Linked DNA regions of Rosistilla ulvae. The protein of the gene in region 1 binds, or shares a complex with, the protein of each later gene. Links are inferred from orthologs where the notes say so. Each region holds a gene or a part of one and is shown in the gene's direction. Other genes may lie near its edges.

Region 1 (10,524 bases):
GCCGATCGGCACCAATGGCGAAGATATGTCCCAAGCGACGATCCGCGATATCGCCAGCCAGCATCTGCCCCACTCGGCACGGCGTCAACAGATCGATTTTGTCCAGTCGATGAACCGACAACATGCCACCGGACGCGCCGATCAGTCCCATCTAAACGGCATCATCGAATCGATGGAACTCGCGTTCCGGATGCAAAGCAGCGCCCCGGATCTGTTGGACCTGTCCAACGAAACCGAAGCGACGCTACAGCGATACCGCGTTGGAAAAAAGTTGTCGGTCGGCACCTGCCGTCCCACCGACTTCGGCCGTCAGTGCCTGTTGGCGCGCCGATTTGCCGAAGCGGGAGTGCGATTCATCGAGGTGAATCACGGCGGCTGGGATCAACATAAGAATCATCGACGCGACCTCAAAGCCAATTGCGAAACCATCGACGCGCCGATCGCTGCGTTATTGGAAGATCTCGCCGCGCGGGGAATGTTGGAAGACACGTTGTTGGTTTGGGGAGGCGAATTCGGCCGGCCTGGACTGGTTCCCGACAACGGCAAAGACGAAACCGGTCACAATCATCGTGGGTTCACGTTTTGGCTGGCTGGCGGTGGCGTCAAGGCTGGCTACGTTCACGGGCGGACCGACGACACCGGTTCTCGAGCTGTGGAAGGGAAGGTTCACTTCCGCGACCTGCACGCGACGGTCCTGCATGCGTTGGGGCTCGATGCGAACAACATGACCTATCAACACGCCGGCCGCGCCCACCGACTGACCGGTCCCGAAGGTGGCCAAGTCATCCACGACCTGTTCAATTGAGATGCGATGGTGTTGTGAACGCCAAACCTTGTTGGTTTCGTTCCGGGCACTTTGACCGGTTGTCCGATGCATACAGCCGAATACGCAAGCCACACAAGAGTCCAAACGCAGACTCTCAGAGGACATCGGGAGTCTCAAGGTTTGCGCAAGCCTTTCTTGGGGCTTCCGCCAACCGCCCAATACAGCTTGGGTCTGCTGGCTGCGGAATGAGGTTGCCCCCGAAGGCGCTGAGATATCAGCCGCCTCTTCACCACTTGGTGTCTAAACCAGGCAAGCGTGGGATTAACCTGCCATGCGGCCGATTCGATTTCCCTTGGGAACCGACATTTCCTGTTGGCTAGGTTGGTACCGGTACTGCATGACGTATGCATCTTCGCTGGTATCGTCGTAGAAATCGCGAAGCACCGAAACCGCTTTGAAGCCACTGTTGCGGAAGAACAGTTGAGCATCGAGATTGGTTTCACGAACTTCCAACATGATCCGATTGCGGCGATCGTGCGACAGCTTGCCAACCAACTTACCAATCATCGCTTGGCCGACGCCACGATGACGGACTTCGGGATTGACGGCAAAGTTGAGGATGTGCAAACGGTTCTTGTGCAGCTCATAAATCATAAAGCCGACAACACGGTCATCTTCTTCGGCAACCATGCCGATGCAGTTCCGCTGACGCAAGCAGCGAATAAACTCATCTTCCGACCATGGGAATTCGAAGCTTGCCGCTTCGATGTCGAGAACCGACGGCATATCGCGACGAATCATCCAACGAATATGCACCGTTGTGGCTGAACTTTGAGATTGTTCCATTACCGACTCCTTCCTCGGGCGGAGGCTGTGACGCCTTAGTATACATCAACGTAAGACGCGATCCTTCGACGTCTCAAGTCCCATTCGTTGACCGAGGGAGGTTATCAGAAGGCCGCCAGAACGCCAAGAGAAATCAGGCCAGATTTTAATTCCAGTTTTCGATGCAATTTGTTCATTTTCACTTAGAAATTCAACAAAACTGCTGTTGCGTTAAAACTCACTTTCGGCGTCCCCAGCAAGCTTGCAACGCCTCCGTCGCCCCCGTCCTTCAAACAACCGCCGCTCAACGTTCGGCCGACGGCCGCGCATCGCTGGAACGAGTTTCGTCGCTGACGGCCGGCGTGCTGCGCGGTCCACTCTCCATGCTCGACAGAATTAATCCGGCGACTAATAGGATCGCTCCCATCACCCGCACACCGCTGGCCGAGCGTTGGGTGAAGCCGGCCAACCCGAAGTGATCCAACGCCAACGACGCGATCGCTTGCCCGGTCACGATCAATGCGATCCACTGCAAGGCGCCGACGCGGGGAGCGAAGATCATCGACATCGTGACCAGAAAGGCGCCGATCGATCCGCCCAGCCATGCCCACCAAGGGAGCGATGACAACGAATCGGTGAACCGCGGCGGAAAGCGGCCGCTGAAAATCGCGATCGCCACCAGCACCAACAGCCCCGAACCAAACGAGATGATCGCTGCGTGCAACGGATGCCCCATCTTCCGCGATAGCGTCGCGTTGACACCCGGCTGTGCCGCCAGTCCCGCGCCGCCAATCAACGCCGTGCATACGATCATCAAATACATCCAACGCGACAAAGGAAGGCTCCATCTAAAGTATGAGGACTTGCGGCTGACCGATCGACCGATTCATGCGACCACGCCCCGATTCCGCTGGCCCCCATCATCGATCAGCTGTCAGAAACGGTCAACGTGGCGGCGGTTTACCCAATCCCTCGCCCCGATCCGGCTTGACCTTGCCGACGCGACGGGGGTAATGTGCCGCTGGTAAATAGCATAATGTTTGTCTTGCCATCTTCGCTGCGATAGATTTCCTGGGTAAGGATGCCCGCCATGATAAATGCCAATTCGGCCCGTTTCGTTCGACTGGGGCAATCCGCTTTGTGGGGATTGCTGATCGTCGCCAGCTGTGGCTGTCTGAGCCCTTGGATGGGGAAGAAAGACGACGCGAGTGAAAACGAGGTCGCGGTTGTCGAAGAACTTTTCGAGAGTGAAAACCGGCCTAAACTGGTTCGCGATGCAACCGTTTCGATGGGTATGAACCCCGTCAAATTGGAATCGATCGCAATCGTCAATGGCCTGGCAGGCACCGGGGGAATCCCTGAACCATCCCCTCAACGCGATACGATCCTGTCGGAGCTCAAGACGCTCAACATCAACGACCCCAATCAATTTCTGGACTCCAATCAATCGGCGATGGTTTCGGTCGAAGCCTTCCTGCCCCCAGGAATCCAGAAAGACGATCCGATCGATCTGTTTGTTCGGATCAGCACGCGATCGACCGCAACCAGTTTGCGTGGTGGTTGGTTGATGCCCGCCCGTCTACAAGAGGTTCGGTTGTTGAACAATCAATTGCGGACCAGCGATATGCTGGCCGTGGGGACCGGGCCGGTGCTGATCCGCAGCGCCTACGAAGCGGGAGACGAGAAGGCGTTGATTCGCGAGGGAGTGATCCCGTCGGGAGGCCGCAGCACCAAATCGCGCACCGTGGGACTGATCATCCGTCCCGCGTTCCAACACGCTTTCATCTCCGCACAAATTGCCAACGACATCAATCGCCGGTTCTTCTTCTTCGATGGAACCAACCGCCGCGGGATCGCCAACGCCAAAGAGGACGACTTCATCGAACTGTCGATCCATCCAACCTACCACCGCAACATTCCACGGATGATGTCGGTCGTGCAGTCGGTTGCGATCAAAGATTCCATCGACGAACGGCATGTCCGAATCAAAGACCTCACGGCTCGGTTGACCGAACCATCGACCGCCGCCGCCGCGGCCCTACAACTGGAAGCGATCGGCGACGAAGGGGCGGTGCCGTTGCGAGTGGCCGCGACCGTTGCCAATCCCGAGATCCGGTTTTATGCCGCCGAAGCGCTTGCCTACATGGACGACGTCGACGCCATCGACCCGTTGGTCGAACTCGCCAGAACCGAACCTGCGTTCCGGTACCGATCTCTGTTAGCCCTGAGCATCTTAGAACATCGATTAGCCGCCGAGGGGCTGCGAGAATTGATGGATGAGACGAGCGTTGAAACTCGCTACGGCGCGTTCCGCAATTTGCGTGAACGTCCCGATCGCGAACTGTTGGTCCCAGGGACCGAGCTGGGAGATGGCTTTTCGTTTTTCCACGTCGCATCGAAAGCCGAACCACTGGTGGTCGTCAGCACGCTGCGTTACGCCGAAGTCGTCGTCTTTGGCGGCCCGGTGGCGATTCGTCCCCCAAAATATCTGATGGCCGGATCGGGGATCATGGTTCGCGGCGACGACCAAGGCAAACTGCGAATCAGCCGTTTTCAACCGGGGAAACCAGATGCTCGCAGCACTGGCTCGGCGACCGTTGGCGGGTTGATCAAAGGAATCGCCGACGTCGGGGGCAACTACAGCGACGTTGTCGAAGTCCTTCGGATCGCCAAAGAGCAGGGAGATCTGGAAGCTCGCTTTGCGATCGACCCGCTTCCCAAAACGCTCCGCACCTACCATCGCGATACGGATGAAGCCAGCGAAGAATCGAGCTACGCAGAGCTAGCCCCGAGCAATATCGACCCCCCGGTCGGCAGCGGCAAAAAAGAAGCTTGGTGGAAGTTTTAACGCCATAGAGTGTCGAAAACCGCGATAAATCCTTCGAAAATGGACCAATTGAGGCCGACAGACTCCGCTGCTCTAACATAATAATAGACTGAGAGGTGCCTTACCCCTTTCTGCCCGTCGCAAGAACGAACCCCTTCGCATGCTCAAAGCCCTTGAACTGGCAGGCTTCAAAAGCTTTGCCGACCGAACCCGATTCGATTTCCCCGACGGCATTACCGTCGTCGTGGGTCCGAACGGTTCTGGCAAGTCGAATATTGTCGACGGCATCAAATGGGTGCTCGGTTCGCAATCGGCCAAAAGTCTCCGCGGCAAGGACATGTCCGATGTGATCTTCAAGGGATCGCAAAGTCGCAAAGCGGCTGCATCGGCCGAAGCGACAATCGTCTTCGACAATGCCGCCGGCACGCTGCCAGTCGACGCTCCCGAGGTTCACGTCACACGCCGCGTCTTCCGCAGCGGCGAGGGCGAGTATCTGATCAATGGCGAACCGTGCCGCTTAAAGGATGTCAAAAATCTGGTCCGCGGTACCGGGATCGGAATCGATGCCTACAGCCTGATCGAACAGGGCAAAGTCGATCGGATGCTCAACGCCAGCGCCAAGGATCGTCGCGCGATCTTTGAAGAGGCTGCCGGTATCAGCCGTTTCAAAGCGAAGAAAGTCGAAGCGGCCCGGCGGTTGGCTCGCGTCGATCAGAACTTGGTTCGATTGGGCGACATCGTCGACGAAGTCGCCGCGCGACTCAAAAGCATCAAAAGCCAGGCGACCAAAGCGGAACGCTATCGGATCCAAAGCACGCGTCTGAAAGAACTGCGGATGCAGGTTGCGTGGACCGATTGGCAAGAGTTCTCGCAATGCTTGGAACAAACCGACACCGAACTGGCCGAAGCCGAAGCGGCACGCGAGGCGGTGCAAGCGGAACTGGCCAGCGTGACCGAGTCGCGTCAAGAATTGGAGATGAGTGTCCAGTCGGTTGCGATGAAAGCGCAAGCGGTCGAAGCCAGCCGAACCGAATCGTCGCGGCGGATCGCATCGCTGGCCGGTCGTCGCGACGCCGACACCACCGCTCGTAAAGACATCGAACATTCCTGCGCCGCCCAGCGACGACGGCTACAAGTTCTGCAAGCTCAAGCCGGGACCGCTACGGCGGAACTGAAACGCTTGGAGATTCGGCTGCAAGACGCGTTGGAAATGGGAGCTGCCGCGAAGGCGACTGCCGAAGCTGCCGAAGCCGAAAACGCTCGCGTAGGCCAACATGTCGATTCCGTCCGCCGCAGCAGCCTGGAAGCCGAACAACAGCATTTGACAGCGCTCCGCCAAGCGAGCGAATTCGATGGCCAGATGCAGCGGTTGAACCAACAGATCGCCGAAGCTCAACGCAGCGAAAAGGTGCTCGAACAACGGATCTCTGCGCAACAAGCGGTTGTTAAGCGGTTGACCGATGATGCCCAGCGATGCCAGAAAGTCGTGGCCGATCTCGATACGCAGATCGAAGCGTATGCGGTCCAGATCGATACGATGGAAAACGAATTGGCCGACCGCCGCCGCGTCCTCAATCGCCGCCGCGAAGAGATCGCGGCGTTGCAGAGCCGGTTGCACGGGGTCAGCGAACGATTGAACGTGCTGGAAGATTTGCAGCAACGCCACGAAGGAGTCGAAAACGGTGTCCGAGATGTCTTAGACGCCGCCGCTCGCGACGACTCCGCCCCCCTGGCCAGCTGTCGTGGAATCGTCGCCGATCTGTTCGAAGCCGATGTTCATGTCGCTCCGTTGATCGATGTTGCCCTCGGTAGCAAGTCGCAGTTTCTAGTCGTCAGCGGCGACGAGCTTCAACACGCGGTCGCCTCGGGCGAAGTCAAACTGAGCGGTCGCGTGGGGCTGATCCGGATGGACGAATTGCCTAGCGTGCGGCCAGGCGAACGAATCCGCCTGGACGGGCTCAGCGGTATCATCGGCCGCGCCGACCGAATGGTCAAAGCGAACGAAGTGCTGGAGCCGTTGGTCAGGCATCTGTTATGCACCACGTGGTTGGTCGAATCGCTTGAGATCGCCTTGGGCCTGAGCCGACTGAGCGGAGCGGGACTACGTTTTGTCACCCGCAACTGCGAACTGCTGGAACGCGACGGCAGCGTCGTGATCGGCCCGGCTCGAGCGGCCGCCGGTTTGGTCAGCCGCCGCAGCGAACTCGCCTCGGCTCGCAAAGAACAACAAACCTATCGCTACCAGCTGGAAGAATCGGACAAGGAAGCGTCGCGATTGGCGGCCAACGTCGAACAACGTGACGCCGAACTGCACCAGATCATCACCAAGCACCGCGACGCAGTCACCCAGCGAGCCGCCTCGGGTGCCACGCTGACCGCGGCGACCGATGCCTTGGACGCGCAAGTCCATGCGTTGCGATCGTTGACCGAAGAAGCCGAATCGATCCACCGGACCCACAACGAAAGTCAGGTCGAATTGGTGGAAGTGCGGCAGGCGTTGGCCGGTTGTCGGCAACGGGCCCAGCGGTACGAGAGCCAGCAGGAAGAGTACAAGCAGACCTTGCAGGCGGCTCAAGAAGAAGAGCGTCAAGCTTCCGATGCGTTGATGAAAGCGAACGTCGAACTGGCCCGCAGCGAACAGCGCAGCGAGGCGTTGGAAACGGCGATCGGCCAAGTCCGCCGCGACCAAGGCGAACGCCGCGAGGCTGTCGATGAAGTTCGACAACGGTTGGATGCGGAACTGCAACGCCAGAAAGATCTCGATCGCCGAATGCTCGACGCGTCTTCGGAATTGAACGAACTGTATCTGCTGGAACAGACCGATGGCGCGGCGCTCAAGCAGCTTGCGGCGGAAGTCAGTGGCGTGCGGGTCAACATCGCAGCCAAGCAAAAAGAGATCGATGCGGTTCAAAAGCGGGTCAACAAAGCGGCCGAACAGGTCCACGCGATCCAACGCCGACGCGACACCGCCGACGTCCAGCGAGCAAACCTAGCCCAGCGGTTGCTGGACGACTACGAGATCAATCTCGCCGAAGTGCCGATCCCCGAAGACTTCGAACCACCCGAAGATCGCAAAGCGGTGGAACAGGAGATCACCACGCTGCGCCAACAGGTGCAGAAATCGGGATCGGTCAACATGGAAGCGCTCGAAGAACTGGAAGAGTTGCAAGAGCGTTACGACATGCTGCACGGTCAGTATCAAGACTTGACCGCGGCCAAGGCGTCGCTGGAACGGATCGTTAACAAGATCAACGCCGATTCGCGGCGACTGTTCCTCGACACGCTGGAAGCGATTCGGACCAACTTCCAAACACTGTATCGTCGCTCGTTTGGCGGCGGTAGCGCCGACCTGATCCTCGAAGAAGGGGCCGATCCGTTGGAAGCCGGTGTCGAGATCATCGCAACTCCGCCAGGCAAGCCAACGTTCAGCAACACGCTGCTCTCGGGTGGTGAAAAGGCGCTCACAGCCGTTGCGCTGCTGATGTCGATCTTCAAATACCGCCCCAGCCCGTTCTGCGTGTTGGACGAGGTCGACGCACCGTTCGACGAAGCGAATATCGGCCGTTTTGTCAGCGTGTTGCAGGAGTTTCTCGAGCACAGCAAGTTTGTCGTCGTCACCCACTCCAAAAAGACGATGACCGCCGCGCACACGTTGTACGGCGTCACGATGCAGGAATCGGGCGTTTCGACACGCGTCTCGGTTCGCTTCGAAGATGTCAGCGAGGACGGACACATCAGCGAAGATGCTGTCAAACGATCGAAAAACGACGAAGCTGCTTAAACGAGTTCGCAATCCAGGTCCAACTCCCCCCCGATCCGCTAAGCTGGCACGGCATCGCAACCAGCACTCCAGGCTACACCGATTCACCAGTTCGGCCGAACATCGTCTTTATGGGATTCCTTAACGTCACGCTGTTGTTCGGACTCGCCGCAGCCGCGATTCCGATCGCCCTGCACCTGCTGGGACGACGCGAACCGCAGCGGCTGGAATTTCCCGCCCTGCGATTTCTCACCCAGCGGATCGAAACCAATCGCCGCCGGATGCGTGTCCGGCACTGGTCGCTGCTGCTGCTCCGCGTGCTGGCTCTGGCCGGGCTCGCGTTGGCCCTCGCCCAACCGCACGTCCCGAGTGCTCGCGGCGGCACATGGCTTTCGGTCGGCATCATCGCCGTTTTGGGAATGGCCACCGCCGCGATGGCAGCTTGGGCATTTGCTCAGCAGAAATCGCTGCGATTTGTGCTCCCGATGGCGATCGCTGGCGGCCTGTTATTACTCGGAGCGACCATCTGGGGCGCCGCCGTCGCGGCGACCGAAAAGGGACCGGTCGTCAACACACAGCGTCCCTCGGCGGTTGCGATCGTGGTCGACAATTCGGTGCGGATGACCTATCAAACCGATGACGGATCTCGGCTGGAAATCGCTCGCCAATGGGCCGGGTGGATCGTCGATCACTACACCGACACGAGCACTCTGGCGATTCTCGACCGCAGCGTCAAACCGAGGGTCGCCGCGATCGATCTCGCGGCGGCGCGGCGGGCGATCCGGCGGCTGGAACCGTTACAAGTCCCGCAGCCTTTGGAACAGCAGATCGAAGCCGCCGCGGCGATTGTCGCCAACAGCCCCTTCGAGCAGCGCGTCGTCTATGTGATCACCGACCGAACCGCCGCCAGCTGGAACCGATCGGCAACGCTCTCCCTGCCTGAAGGCGTCGACCTACAAGTCATCGATGTCGGTTCGGACGTCGCCCAAAATCGTACCCTCGGCGACGTGCAGGTCGCTTCGGAATCGGTAGCTCGCGGGATCCCGGTGCCGGTGCAAACCCAAGTCGCCAGCGTCGGAGATTTCCCGTCGGGGCAGGTCTCGGTCGAACTGCGGTTGTACGATCGCGATCCGACGCTCCCCGTCCTGCGCGATGGAAAAACAGTCTTTCCCGAGGCGCGGGTGATCGATCGCCAGCGAGCCACGATCGCCGATCCGGCTCGCAGCGACATCACGCTGTCGCTGCCGCCGCTGGAACCGGGAGTCCATCATGCCGAGATCGCGCTCAGCGAAACCGATGCATTGCCGATCGACAACACGCGTTATCTGACGATCGCCGTGAATCAACCGCCGCGTGCCCTGCTGGTTTCCAACAACGCCAATGAGCGACGTGTCATCGAACAGGCGTTGGCGTTGCCGGGTGTCAGTGGCAGCGGCAGCGTCGACTACGACGTCGATGGAATCGCGATGTCCGACCTGCTGCAAACGACACTTTCCGATTACCGCGTGATCGGTCTGCTGGATCCTCCGCGACTGTCGACAGCGCAACAAGACCTGCTGACGGCGTGGACTCAGCAAGGTGGCAAGCTGTGGGTCAGCTTGGGCCCTGCTTGGGAAGAGCAAGAAGAACAAACCGATGACGATCCGTTGATCGGTCGCGTGGTCCGGCAGTGGCGAGTCCCCGAACCGGGACACTGGATCGATACGCAGGGGAGCGGCCATCCGGCGCTACGACCGTTTGCCGCCGTCGCGGGCAACGTTCCCTGGCAACTGTACCCGATCTATCGCTACTGGCAGATCGATCGCCAAGAGAGTGACGTCGTGATCGCTCGATACACCGATACTCAGCACCCCGCGATGATCGATCGAGCCATCGGGGCGGGGCGGTTGTTGATGTTCACGACTCCGCTGCCCGGAATCGACGGCCCGGGGCGGCGTTGGAACGAACTGTTCAGCACCAGCGAAGAGTATTGGCCGGCGTTTCTGTTGGTTCGTGGCGCGTTTGACTATTTGGCCGATCGCGACCCGGGAACACTCAACGTTCGCGTCGGCCAGCCGGTAGGACTGAAGACAGCCGATGGAGCGCCGCATCGGTATCAGTTGTTCGCTGGTTCCGCAGCCCCCGTCGTCGTCGAATCAAGCGGCAGCCAAGTTGCCCCCGGGCCGGCCGCCGTCGCAGGAAACTACTGGTTGCGCAGCAGCGGCGAAACCCTCGGTTACAGCGTCAACCTGGCTCCCGCCGAAACCGACCTGCAGCGAATCTCGACCGACGACCTGACCGCGATCCTCGGCGCCGACCGCTACAAATTGGTCACCGAGCGAGAACAGATCGATTGGTCGGCGACAA
Region 2 (9,057 bases), 3.0 Mb from region 1 along the record:
TGGTCGCACTCGCTACGCGAAAGGCGACCGCCCCACAAAAGTGCAATCGGGCATCACCCCCGATCGCAACAAGACCGATCATTCATTACTAGCACGAAGCGCAAGCGAGTGAGCGTCTGAACCACCTAGGTTCCACTCGCTTGCGCTTCGTGCTGGCAATGGTCGCAAGACTCAATCCAAGGATGGAATGATGGAGACATCGCTGCACCGATCGCTCAAGGGAATGTATGCCGCGTCGGAAGCGGATACCGAGGTGCGGTTGGGAGACTACCGCATCGACGCGATCCGCGGCGATGAACTGATCGAAATCCAGTTCGCCTCGCTCAGCGCGATCCGTCCGAAGATCCAATCGCTGCTGCAGCGCCACGACGTTCGCATCGTCAAACCGATCATCAACCGCCGGCGGATCGTCCGGCAGGCGACTGCAGAGGGGCCGGTTTTGGGACGTCGACTGAGTCCCAAACGCGGGGCGCTGTTAGAGATCTTCGACGAACTTATTTATTTCACCCGGGTCTTCCCCCACCCACGGCTTACCATCGAGGTCCCGATGGTCAACGTCCAGCACTGGCGTCTGCCGCCGGATCGCCGCAAGCGACGACGTTGCGGCAAAGACTACAAAACGAAGGACTACGTGCTGGAGAGCATCGAATCGACACATGAGTTCCGCACGACCAAGGACTTGCTGAACCTGATCGGCAGCGACCACCTGCCCCATCCCTTCGACACCGCCGAGCTCGCCGGTCATATCGCCTGCCCACGTGGAACCGCGCAACAAATCGCTTACTGCTTGCGGCAGACCGGTGCCGTCGACACCTGCGGCAAGCGAGGCAACGCGATCCTCTATCGCGCTGCCTAAAGACTCGCACCGCATCCGCTGTCGCCGCGCGTCGAACCAGACACCTCTGCGACGGATCGCAGGCCACGCAGTTTCGCCAATGGAAGCTCACCGGCGACACCCGATCTCTATTTCGGGGGATGGCGCTGGACGCACCCTCTGTCGCACGGCGGCCAACGACGCTCCTGGCACCAATTCCGAAAACGAACTGAAGTACTAGCTATCGTTAGCCTTTGACGGCCAAGGACGATGGTTCGGCAAGGGAGAAAGCAACCCCTTCGGCGGCGCCAATCCACTGCCGCGCGACGATCGCTGGTAAGGGGGACCCGACAAAAAAAATGCCGGTCGAATCGATGAACGATTCGATCGGCAAATTGAATGGGTTCACATCGATCGCGAGCGACTGGGGATTGCGACCGCCGCGATCGTTGCAATTCGGCCAGTTACTTGGTGATGATCTGTCCAGCAACTAAAGCGCTACCTGTCAGATCGCCCGGCAGGTCCGTATGGACGATCAAACGCTGGCTCTTGGGGCCCGCTTTGTCACCGGCGGTGATCTTCAGCGGCAAGACGTGCATTTTTTTCGACTCTTCGTTCGACTTGTATTCGATGCTAAAGCCTTCGGCCTTGATGTCGGTCAAACGGAACGGTTTGTCGCTGCGAACGACCAAGCGTTGCTCGGACGATTCGCCCGGCTTCAGATTGCCGATCGCCATCACTTGCGGGCTAACGATCACTGCAGGGCGAACGTCATAGGTGACTTCTAATGGAACGCGTGGCATGGCGCGATCGTTGGTGACCACGACGATGTTTGTGTGAGCTTGTCCCGGTTCGGCCGCACCGTCAAAAGCGACGTTCAATTTGTAGGAAACCCGGCCGCCGCTGCGCGACAACTCTTCGAATCCTGCAGCGACGTTAGGGGACGACGATTGGACTTCTACGATCTGCCAATCGCTGCGGCCGGCATACGTGACACCGACCTCCTTGTGAACCGATTCGCCTTGCACGACCGATCCGAACTCGATCTGCCCAGGGTTGAAAACAATATCGCGACGGATGTAGCCGTCGACACGCAACTGAACTTCGGCGTAGTACGGCTTATCGATCACGACCGTCAGGGTTGCCCCCTTTTTGCCGTGGAACGAACCGGTGTTGAATCGCGCCAAGATGTGGCCGGTTTCGCCCGTCTTGAGCGTGTGGTTTTCAATGATCGGCGTCGTACATCCACAACTGGCTCGCACTGTCGCGATGTGGACATCCTCTTTGTACAAATTCTTGAACGGGAATCGAAACTCGGTCTTCGCCGCAACCGCAACCGTTCCGAACTCATGCTTCTTGACCGGAAACATGTTGTCAGCCCATTCGACTGCCTTCGCCTGCGGACAGATCAATGCCAACAGCACCAACCCCAGCAGGCCTTCTGTTCTTATTGTTTTCATCTCTCTCAAATCCCCATCCAAATTTTTTGTCGATCAAAGCCCTCGGCTCTGAGTCAGCCTTTCACTGCCCGATTGATACGGTTTCCGAACCGATTCCGGACAGCCTTAGCACGGACACCATGTCCAGCGATCGCATCCATGCAACTCAAAACCCACTAGAATCAACGAAGTCTAGGACGCTTCCCGATACCAAAAGGCTTTAGCTACTATTTTACGCAACAATTTTCTTGAAAAACGCGTGCAAGTTTCGAGAGACAACTCTGGCCCACAGCGGGACCGGCAGGATACGAAAGCTGGGAGGTCTACAATACTATAGCGACCACGATTGTTATACCGCACCGGGAGCGGTTCAACCGTCACACAAGCTAGCCCGCGTTACCCGACAGATCAAGACAAGGGGGGACGTATGAGCGTTGCTGCACGCGTTATGGGGGCATTCCCCAAGGGGAGAAAAGTTTCAAAAATTCCACAAAAAAAACCCAGGTCCGATGAGAAACCTGGGTGTTCGTTTTTTGTAGTCCGGCGTGTTACCTAGACTTGCTTGTCATCGATCCAGCTCATCAGCGAGCGCAATCGCTTGCCAACGTTTTCGATCTCGTGACCTTGCTCCAGACGACGGGTCGTCTTGAACATCGCCGCACCGCCGCGGTTCTCCAAGATCCAGTTGCGAGCGAAGGTGCCGTTTTGGATTTCGGTCAGAACGCGCTTCATCTCTGCCTTGGTTTCAGGCGTGATGATTCGCGGGCCGGTGACGTAGTCGCCGTATTCAGCGGTGTTCGAGATGCTGTAACGCATGTAGCTGAGTCCGCCCTGGTAGAACAGGTCGACGATCAGCTTGACTTCGTGCATGCACTCGAAGTAAGCCATCTCGGGCTGGTAGCCAGCTTCGACAAGCGTTTCGAAGCCCGCTTTGATCAGTTCGCTCAAACCGCCGCAAAGCACGACTTGTTCGCCGAACAGGTCGGTCTCGGTCTCTTCTTGGAAGGTCGTCTCGATCACACCACCGCGGGTGCCGCCGATTCCCTTGGCATAAGCCAAACCGATCTGCTTGGTCTCTTCGCTGGCGCCTTCGCCCAAAGCGATCAGACTGGGGACGCCGCCCCCCTTTTCGTATTCGCTGCGGACCAGGTGCCCTGGGCCTTTAGGCGCGACCAACAGGGTGTCGACGCCCACGGGCGGTTCGATCTGGCCGAAGTGGATGTTGAAACCGTGCGAGCACATCAACACGTTGCCAGGTTGCAAGTTGTCGCGGATCTGCGCCTTGTAGATGTCGCCCTGAACTTCGTCGGGGAGCAACAGGTTGACGACATCGGCCTTGGCGGTCGCTTCGTCAGCCGACATCGGTTCGAAACCGTGGCTCTTGGCCAAATCGTAGTTTGGTCCGCCAGCGCGTTGACCGATGATCACATCGCAACCGCTGTCGCGAAGGTTCTGCGCCTGGGCGTGGCCTTGCGAACCATAACCAATAATCGCGATCGTCTTGCCCTTGAGGTGGGACAGATCGGCGTCGTTGTCGTAATAAATCGTAGCCGCCATGTCAGGTGGTTCCTTGTGCTATCGTGGCGAAATTCGGTTTAGAAAATTGGACGGTGTTCAGTTTTGGTTTTCGGTTTTGTTTCGATTGGCAATTCCGTCCCGCAGTGGGCGAGCCAATCAAGCGGGGCGCGACTTGCACACCTCTATTCGGCGGACGTGTCGACGGCTGCACCGCTGCGGACCATGGCGATTCGCCCGGTTCGAACCAGTTCGATGATTCCGTAGGTTCGCATCCGTTCTATGAACGCTTCGACCTTGCTTTCGCGTCCGCTCATCTCGATCGTGATTTCGTCGGGACCGACGTCGACGATCCGGCCGCGGAAGATATCGACAAGTTCGCGAACTTCCGATCGCGAAGGGCCAGGGGCCGCTTGCACCTTGCACAACATCAAATCGCGTTCGACGAAATCGGTCGCGCTGATGTCCATCACGCGGACAACCGTCACGATCTTTTCCAACTGCTTGCGGACTTGCGCAAGCGTGTTTTCGTCGCCCATGACGACAAACGTCATGTGAGACAACTGGGGGTCGTCGGTTTCACCGACAGCCAAGGAGTCGATGTTGTATCCGCGCGAGGCCAACATCCCCGAGATGTGAGCGAGCACACCGGGAACGTTTTGAACGAGGGCCGAAAGAACGTGTCGCATGTTGTGTTTCTGGACCGTGGTTGAATCCAGGCGGTAGCCTGGTCGAGCGAGAAAAGACCGCATCATAGTAAGGGGTTTTCCAGGGTACAAGGGTTGGTAATCCGCCAAAAGTTGACGAAGTGGTTTGCAGTTGCTCTGCGCCTCCACAAATCGTGCTTTTCGGCGACCATCGGGGTGGGCGATCGGGCCGCCAAGCGGGCGATTGGGATGCCCAGATGAGACCCTTGCGGGGAGCGAAGGTTCATGCGATCGTGACCGACACAGGCGCTCATTCAGTCGCCCGATCTAGCGTGCAATGCAAAAATTCGCCACATTAGTGGTTTGGCTCGATTTCTCCGACAACTGGAATCGGCCGATTTTTGTCGAGCGGATCGGCGGAACCACCGCAGCGCCCCGACGCGCTGTTTGGCTAATGCCTTGAAAGCTATTCCCAATGACCTTCCGAATCGAATTGCCAGCCTACCGCGGCCCGATGGATCTGCTGTTGTATCTGGTCCGCCGCAGCGAACTGGACATCACCACGATGTCGTTGACCAATGTGATCGACCAATACCTGGAATATTTGGAAGTTTTGCAGGATCTGGACGTCAACGGCGTGGGCGATTTTATCGATCTCGCTTCAACCCTGGTCGAATTTAAGAGCAAAGCGGTCCTGCCGCAGGCCGACGACGAGCAGGAAGAAGAGGTCCTGGAAGACCCTCAGGACGAGCTTGTCGAACGGCTGTTGGAGTACAAGCGATTCCGCGACGCGTCGAGCATCTTGGACGAGATGGGAGAGCAGTGGCAGCAGCGGTATCCACGGATCGCCGACGATCTTCCACCGCGCCAGATCGATCCTGGCGATCAACCGATCGCCGACCTGGAGCTGTGGGATCTGGTCAGCGCCTTTGGCCGGATCATGCGCGAAGCCTCCGGCCCGCCGCCGACCCAAGTGGTCTACGACGACACGCCGATCCATGTCTACATGCAACGCATTCACGAACAATTGCTGAAGGTCGATGAAGTCCGTTTCTCAGACTTGTTCGATCTGGGGGCTCATAAGTCCGCAATGATTGGTATCTTTCTTGCGATCCTAGAGTTGGCAAGGCACTACGGTGTGTCGACCCGGCAGGAAGCCGGCGGCATAGATATCGTGGTCACTCGCGGCGAACGGTTCGAGACGGAGCTGAATGTAAGCGAGGTCGACAACTACGACGCCAGCGCCGTCGATGAAACGAACTTGCCCATTAAAAAGTCGTCTTGAGAGAGTTGATGTTCGAAAATATTCCGTTGCGGAAGTGCCAGCACGCCGGCCTGACAATCGAAGGTTATTCGCGCGCGGCAGTGCAAACCTGTTGGCGAATTCCCGAATTGAAGTGTGGATTTGATCTCGGCGTTCAGCCCTGGGATTTCATGGGCACGCCGACTTGGTTTGTCAGCCATACTCACCTGGATCACATCGCTGCGCTGGCCGTTTACGTTTCTCGCCGCCGGATGATGAAGATGGATCCGCCGGTGATCTATCTGCCAGCGGGTTCGATCGATCAATGCCTGGCGATGCTCCGCTGCTTCACGCGGCTGGACAAAGGGGCGATGCCGTGCGAGCTGTTGCCGGCCAACCCAGGAGATGAAATCGAACTCTCCCGCGAACTGGTCGTCAACGTCTTCCCCACTCGGCACACGATCGAATCGGTCGGATTCATGGTCAGCGAGCGGCGGAAGAAGTTGAAAGAAGAATTCCAAGGGCTGCAGGGGACCGAGATTCGCGATCTCCGCATGAAAGGTGTCGAGGTCTCGCACGAGACGCGGATGCCGATCCTCGCCTACACCGGCGACACCCAGCCGCGCGGGCTCGACGAAAATCCGGAGGTCTTCGATTGCAAGATCTTGATCGCGGAGATGACCTTCATCGCCGCCGACCACCGCAAGGAAAAGATCCATAAACACGGCCACATGCATTTGGACGATTGGGTCGCGCGGAAGGATCGCTTCAACAACGAACTGATCATCGCGTCGCATTTCAGCACGCGGTACAGCGACCAACAGATCCGCCGAATGGTCGAAAAGAAGCTGCCCGGCTTGCTCGGCGGCCGGTTGAACCTGTGGTTATAAAAAAGGATCCCCCATGGGACCTCGCCGCCCCGGCGCGATTGGATCCGCCGCGATCCGCGTACGTCCATGTGCCGTTCTGCCAACACCGCTGTGGATACTGCAATTTCAGCGTCCTGGCCGGCCGCGACGATCTCGTCGACGCCTACCTCGACGCCCTCGAGGCGGAACTGAATCGATTGGTCGAGCCGCGCACCGTCGACACGCTGTTCATCGGCGGCGGCACTCCAACCCACTTCGACAGTCCTGCCCTTACCCGTTTCCTGCGACTTGTTGGCCATTGGTTCCCCCTTTCCGGTGGCGCCACCGAGTTCAGTGTCGAAGCGAATCCAAACGATATCACTCAGTCAAAGCTGGATCTTCTGAAGCAATTTGGAGTCGATCGGATCAGCCTTGGCGTGCAATCCTTTAACGCAAACAAATTGAGCACGCTTGAACGATCGCATTCTCCCGACGAAGCGCGGCGGGCGATCCAGTTGTCGGCAGAGACGATCGGCAACGTTTCGATCGACCTGATCTTTGCCACCCCCGGCGAAACGCCCGACGTGTGGAGAGCCGACCTGTGCGATGCGGTCGCGATGCCACTGAGTCATCTGTCGACGTATGGTTTGACGTTCGAAAAGGGGACACAGTTCTGGAATCGGCTGCAGAAAGCGACGATCGCCACGGTGATCGAAGAGGACCAGTTGCAGATGTTCCGCGATGCGATCGCGATTCCCAAGGCCGCCGGTTTTGAGCACTACGAAGTTTCCAACCACGCGATGCCGGGGCGACGTTGCCAGCACAACATGGCGTACTGGCGAGGCGTCGGTTGGTATGCAGCCGGCCCCGGCGCTGCGTCGTTTGTCGACGGGCGGCGTGAAGTCAACCACCGCAGCACGACGACTTACATCAAACGCTTGTTGCGTGGTGAATCGCCGATCGCCGAATCGGAAACCTTGACGCAGGAGCAATTGATTCGCGAGCGGGTGGCGTTTGGGCTGCGAATGTTGGCCGGAATCGATCTGTGCGAAGTCGGACCGCTGGCGGTCGTCGACGCCCTGCTGGGCAAGAAGTTCCAGATGCTGATCGAGATTGGGATGTTGGCGCGGACCGGCGACCGGATCGGATTGACCGCCGACGGGCTGTTCGTCAGCGATTCGGTCCTGTCGGAGATTCTGTAGCCGCGACCAGGAGGCCAAACGTCATTCGGCCGGAACTTCATCCATGCTCGCCAGATAGCCCTTCATCCACTCCAGGATCTCTTCGTTGGAGATCGTTGCGTCGATGACTTCCATCGGGGCGGCGGCGACCGCGTGCAGACAGGCGGCTAGCGAGTCGATGATCTCATCTTCGGTGCGACGGAGCGCGGTGACTAACCGGCGACAGACACTGGGCCCCGCGGGGGCAGCTTGATGTCCGTATTGGGCCAGTGCGGTCGAGAGCGGAATCGCGGCGGACCAGCGGTTTTCCAACAGATCGCCGACATGCTCGAAGACGATTTCGTTGGGATCGATCGCCATCAGCGCGATCCCGGCCGAAGCGGCGATCATATCGACGCGGTGATTCAGCAGATGCTCCAGAGCGGGCGCTGCGGCCTGCGCGCGAGGTCCTATCGAATGCAGGGCTTCGGCCGCGACAAGGACTACCTGTTCGTCGCGTGAGCGCAGCATTTGCGTCAGCGCCGGAACAAAGGCTTCGCACGATTCACCCTGTCGCCCGGACACCTGCTCCGCTGCCAGGAACTGAAACGATTCATTGGTCGAAACCAGTTGTTCGGCCAACTGTTGTATCGAACTTTGCGGTCCGGGGACCGTCGATGCGTCGAGGACCATCGTGCAGGCCGCCGGCATCGATTTGTGAGCTTGTTTGAACGTCACCTGAGCATCGGCGCGCAACAACCGGCCCCACGCAGGATCGGATTCATTTCGCAATCGCGCCAACAGGGCCGCGGCGTAACCGAGGTCAGCCGAGGTCAGGTAGCCCAAACCGCGGAGTGTCTTCACCGTGGCAGCGGGTGTGCTGCAGCAAGACTCTTTGACGCTGCTGTTGCAAACGGCGACGACAAATCCGCCGCAAAGCGTTGCCAGTTCGGTGAGCCATTGTCCCTGGTCAGGCATCTCGCCCGGATCGAACTGTTTCAGGCGATAGTGCGAAATCTCGTGTGCCAAGGTCGTGACCAACCCTTGGCTGTCCGACAGGGCTGCCCGAGGGATGCGAATCTTGGGCGATTCGCCGATCTGATGAACCGCTGCTGTCGGGCTGTCATCGACAACTTCGACCGGCAAGCCGGCGATATCGACTTGCAGTTGTTTGGCGATTCGCGAGGCAACCGACGGCAGTTCGTCCTCAGCCACGGTTGTCGACGAGACGAAGGACGCAGGGTCTGTCACGATCGCCGTCTGTTGGATCACAGGCAATGTGAACCGTTCGACCAAATACCGCATTCGCAGTTCGATCTGCCCGCGGCGCGACGCCGTAAGCGGCGGCTTCGCCTTGCCAAATCCAAATAGCATCGTCAACAACCTCAAGC

The links.
Region 2: the proteins of smc (region 1) and EC9_RS10060 are in contact, whole or in part, in a crystal structure (PDB 3ZGX), measured with the Bacillus subtilis proteins. The link is inferred for Rosistilla ulvae from one-to-one orthologs.

What each region holds. Positions count from the first base shown.
Region 1 is NZ_CP036261.1:5,811,204-5,821,727, forward strand. Bases 4,188-8,399 are described here. They hold smc (chromosome segregation protein SMC), read left to right. Parts: upstream 4,188-4,578; coding sequence 4,579-8,199; downstream 8,200-8,399. Other genes in these bases: EC9_RS20550 (flagellar basal body P-ring protein FlgI), read left to right, coding at 4,188-4,439; EC9_RS20560 (BatA domain-containing protein), read left to right, coding at 8,310-8,399. Outside these bases: EC9_RS20535 (DUF1501 domain-containing protein), read left to right, coding at 1-805; rimI (ribosomal protein S18-alanine N-acetyltransferase), read right to left, coding at 1,088-1,567; EC9_RS20545 (DMT family transporter), read right to left, coding at 1,896-2,405; more of EC9_RS20550, read left to right, coding at 2,682-4,187; more of EC9_RS20560, read left to right, coding at 8,400-10,524. UniProt on the Bacillus subtilis protein: Required for chromosome condensation and partitioning.
Region 2 is NZ_CP036261.1:2,806,777-2,815,833, reverse strand. What follows is about bases 4,051-6,795. They hold EC9_RS10060 (segregation and condensation protein A), read left to right. Parts: upstream 4,051-4,890; coding sequence 4,891-5,700; downstream 5,701-6,795. Other genes in these bases: hemW (radical SAM family heme chaperone HemW), read left to right, coding at 6,539-6,795; EC9_RS10055 (MBL fold metallo-hydrolase), read left to right, coding at 5,709-6,548; ilvN (acetolactate synthase small subunit), read right to left, coding at 4,051-4,457. Also shown: EC9_RS10080 (hypothetical protein), read left to right, coding at 188-856; EC9_RS10075 (DUF1573 domain-containing protein), read right to left, coding at 1,279-2,274; ilvC (ketol-acid reductoisomerase), read right to left, coding at 2,806-3,810; more of ilvN, read right to left, coding at 3,954-4,050; more of hemW, read left to right, coding at 6,796-7,708; EC9_RS10045 (HEAT repeat domain-containing protein), read right to left, coding at 7,730-9,040. UniProt on the Bacillus subtilis protein: Participates in chromosomal partition during cell division. May act via the formation of a condensin-like complex containing Smc and ScpB that pull DNA away from mid-cell into both cell halves.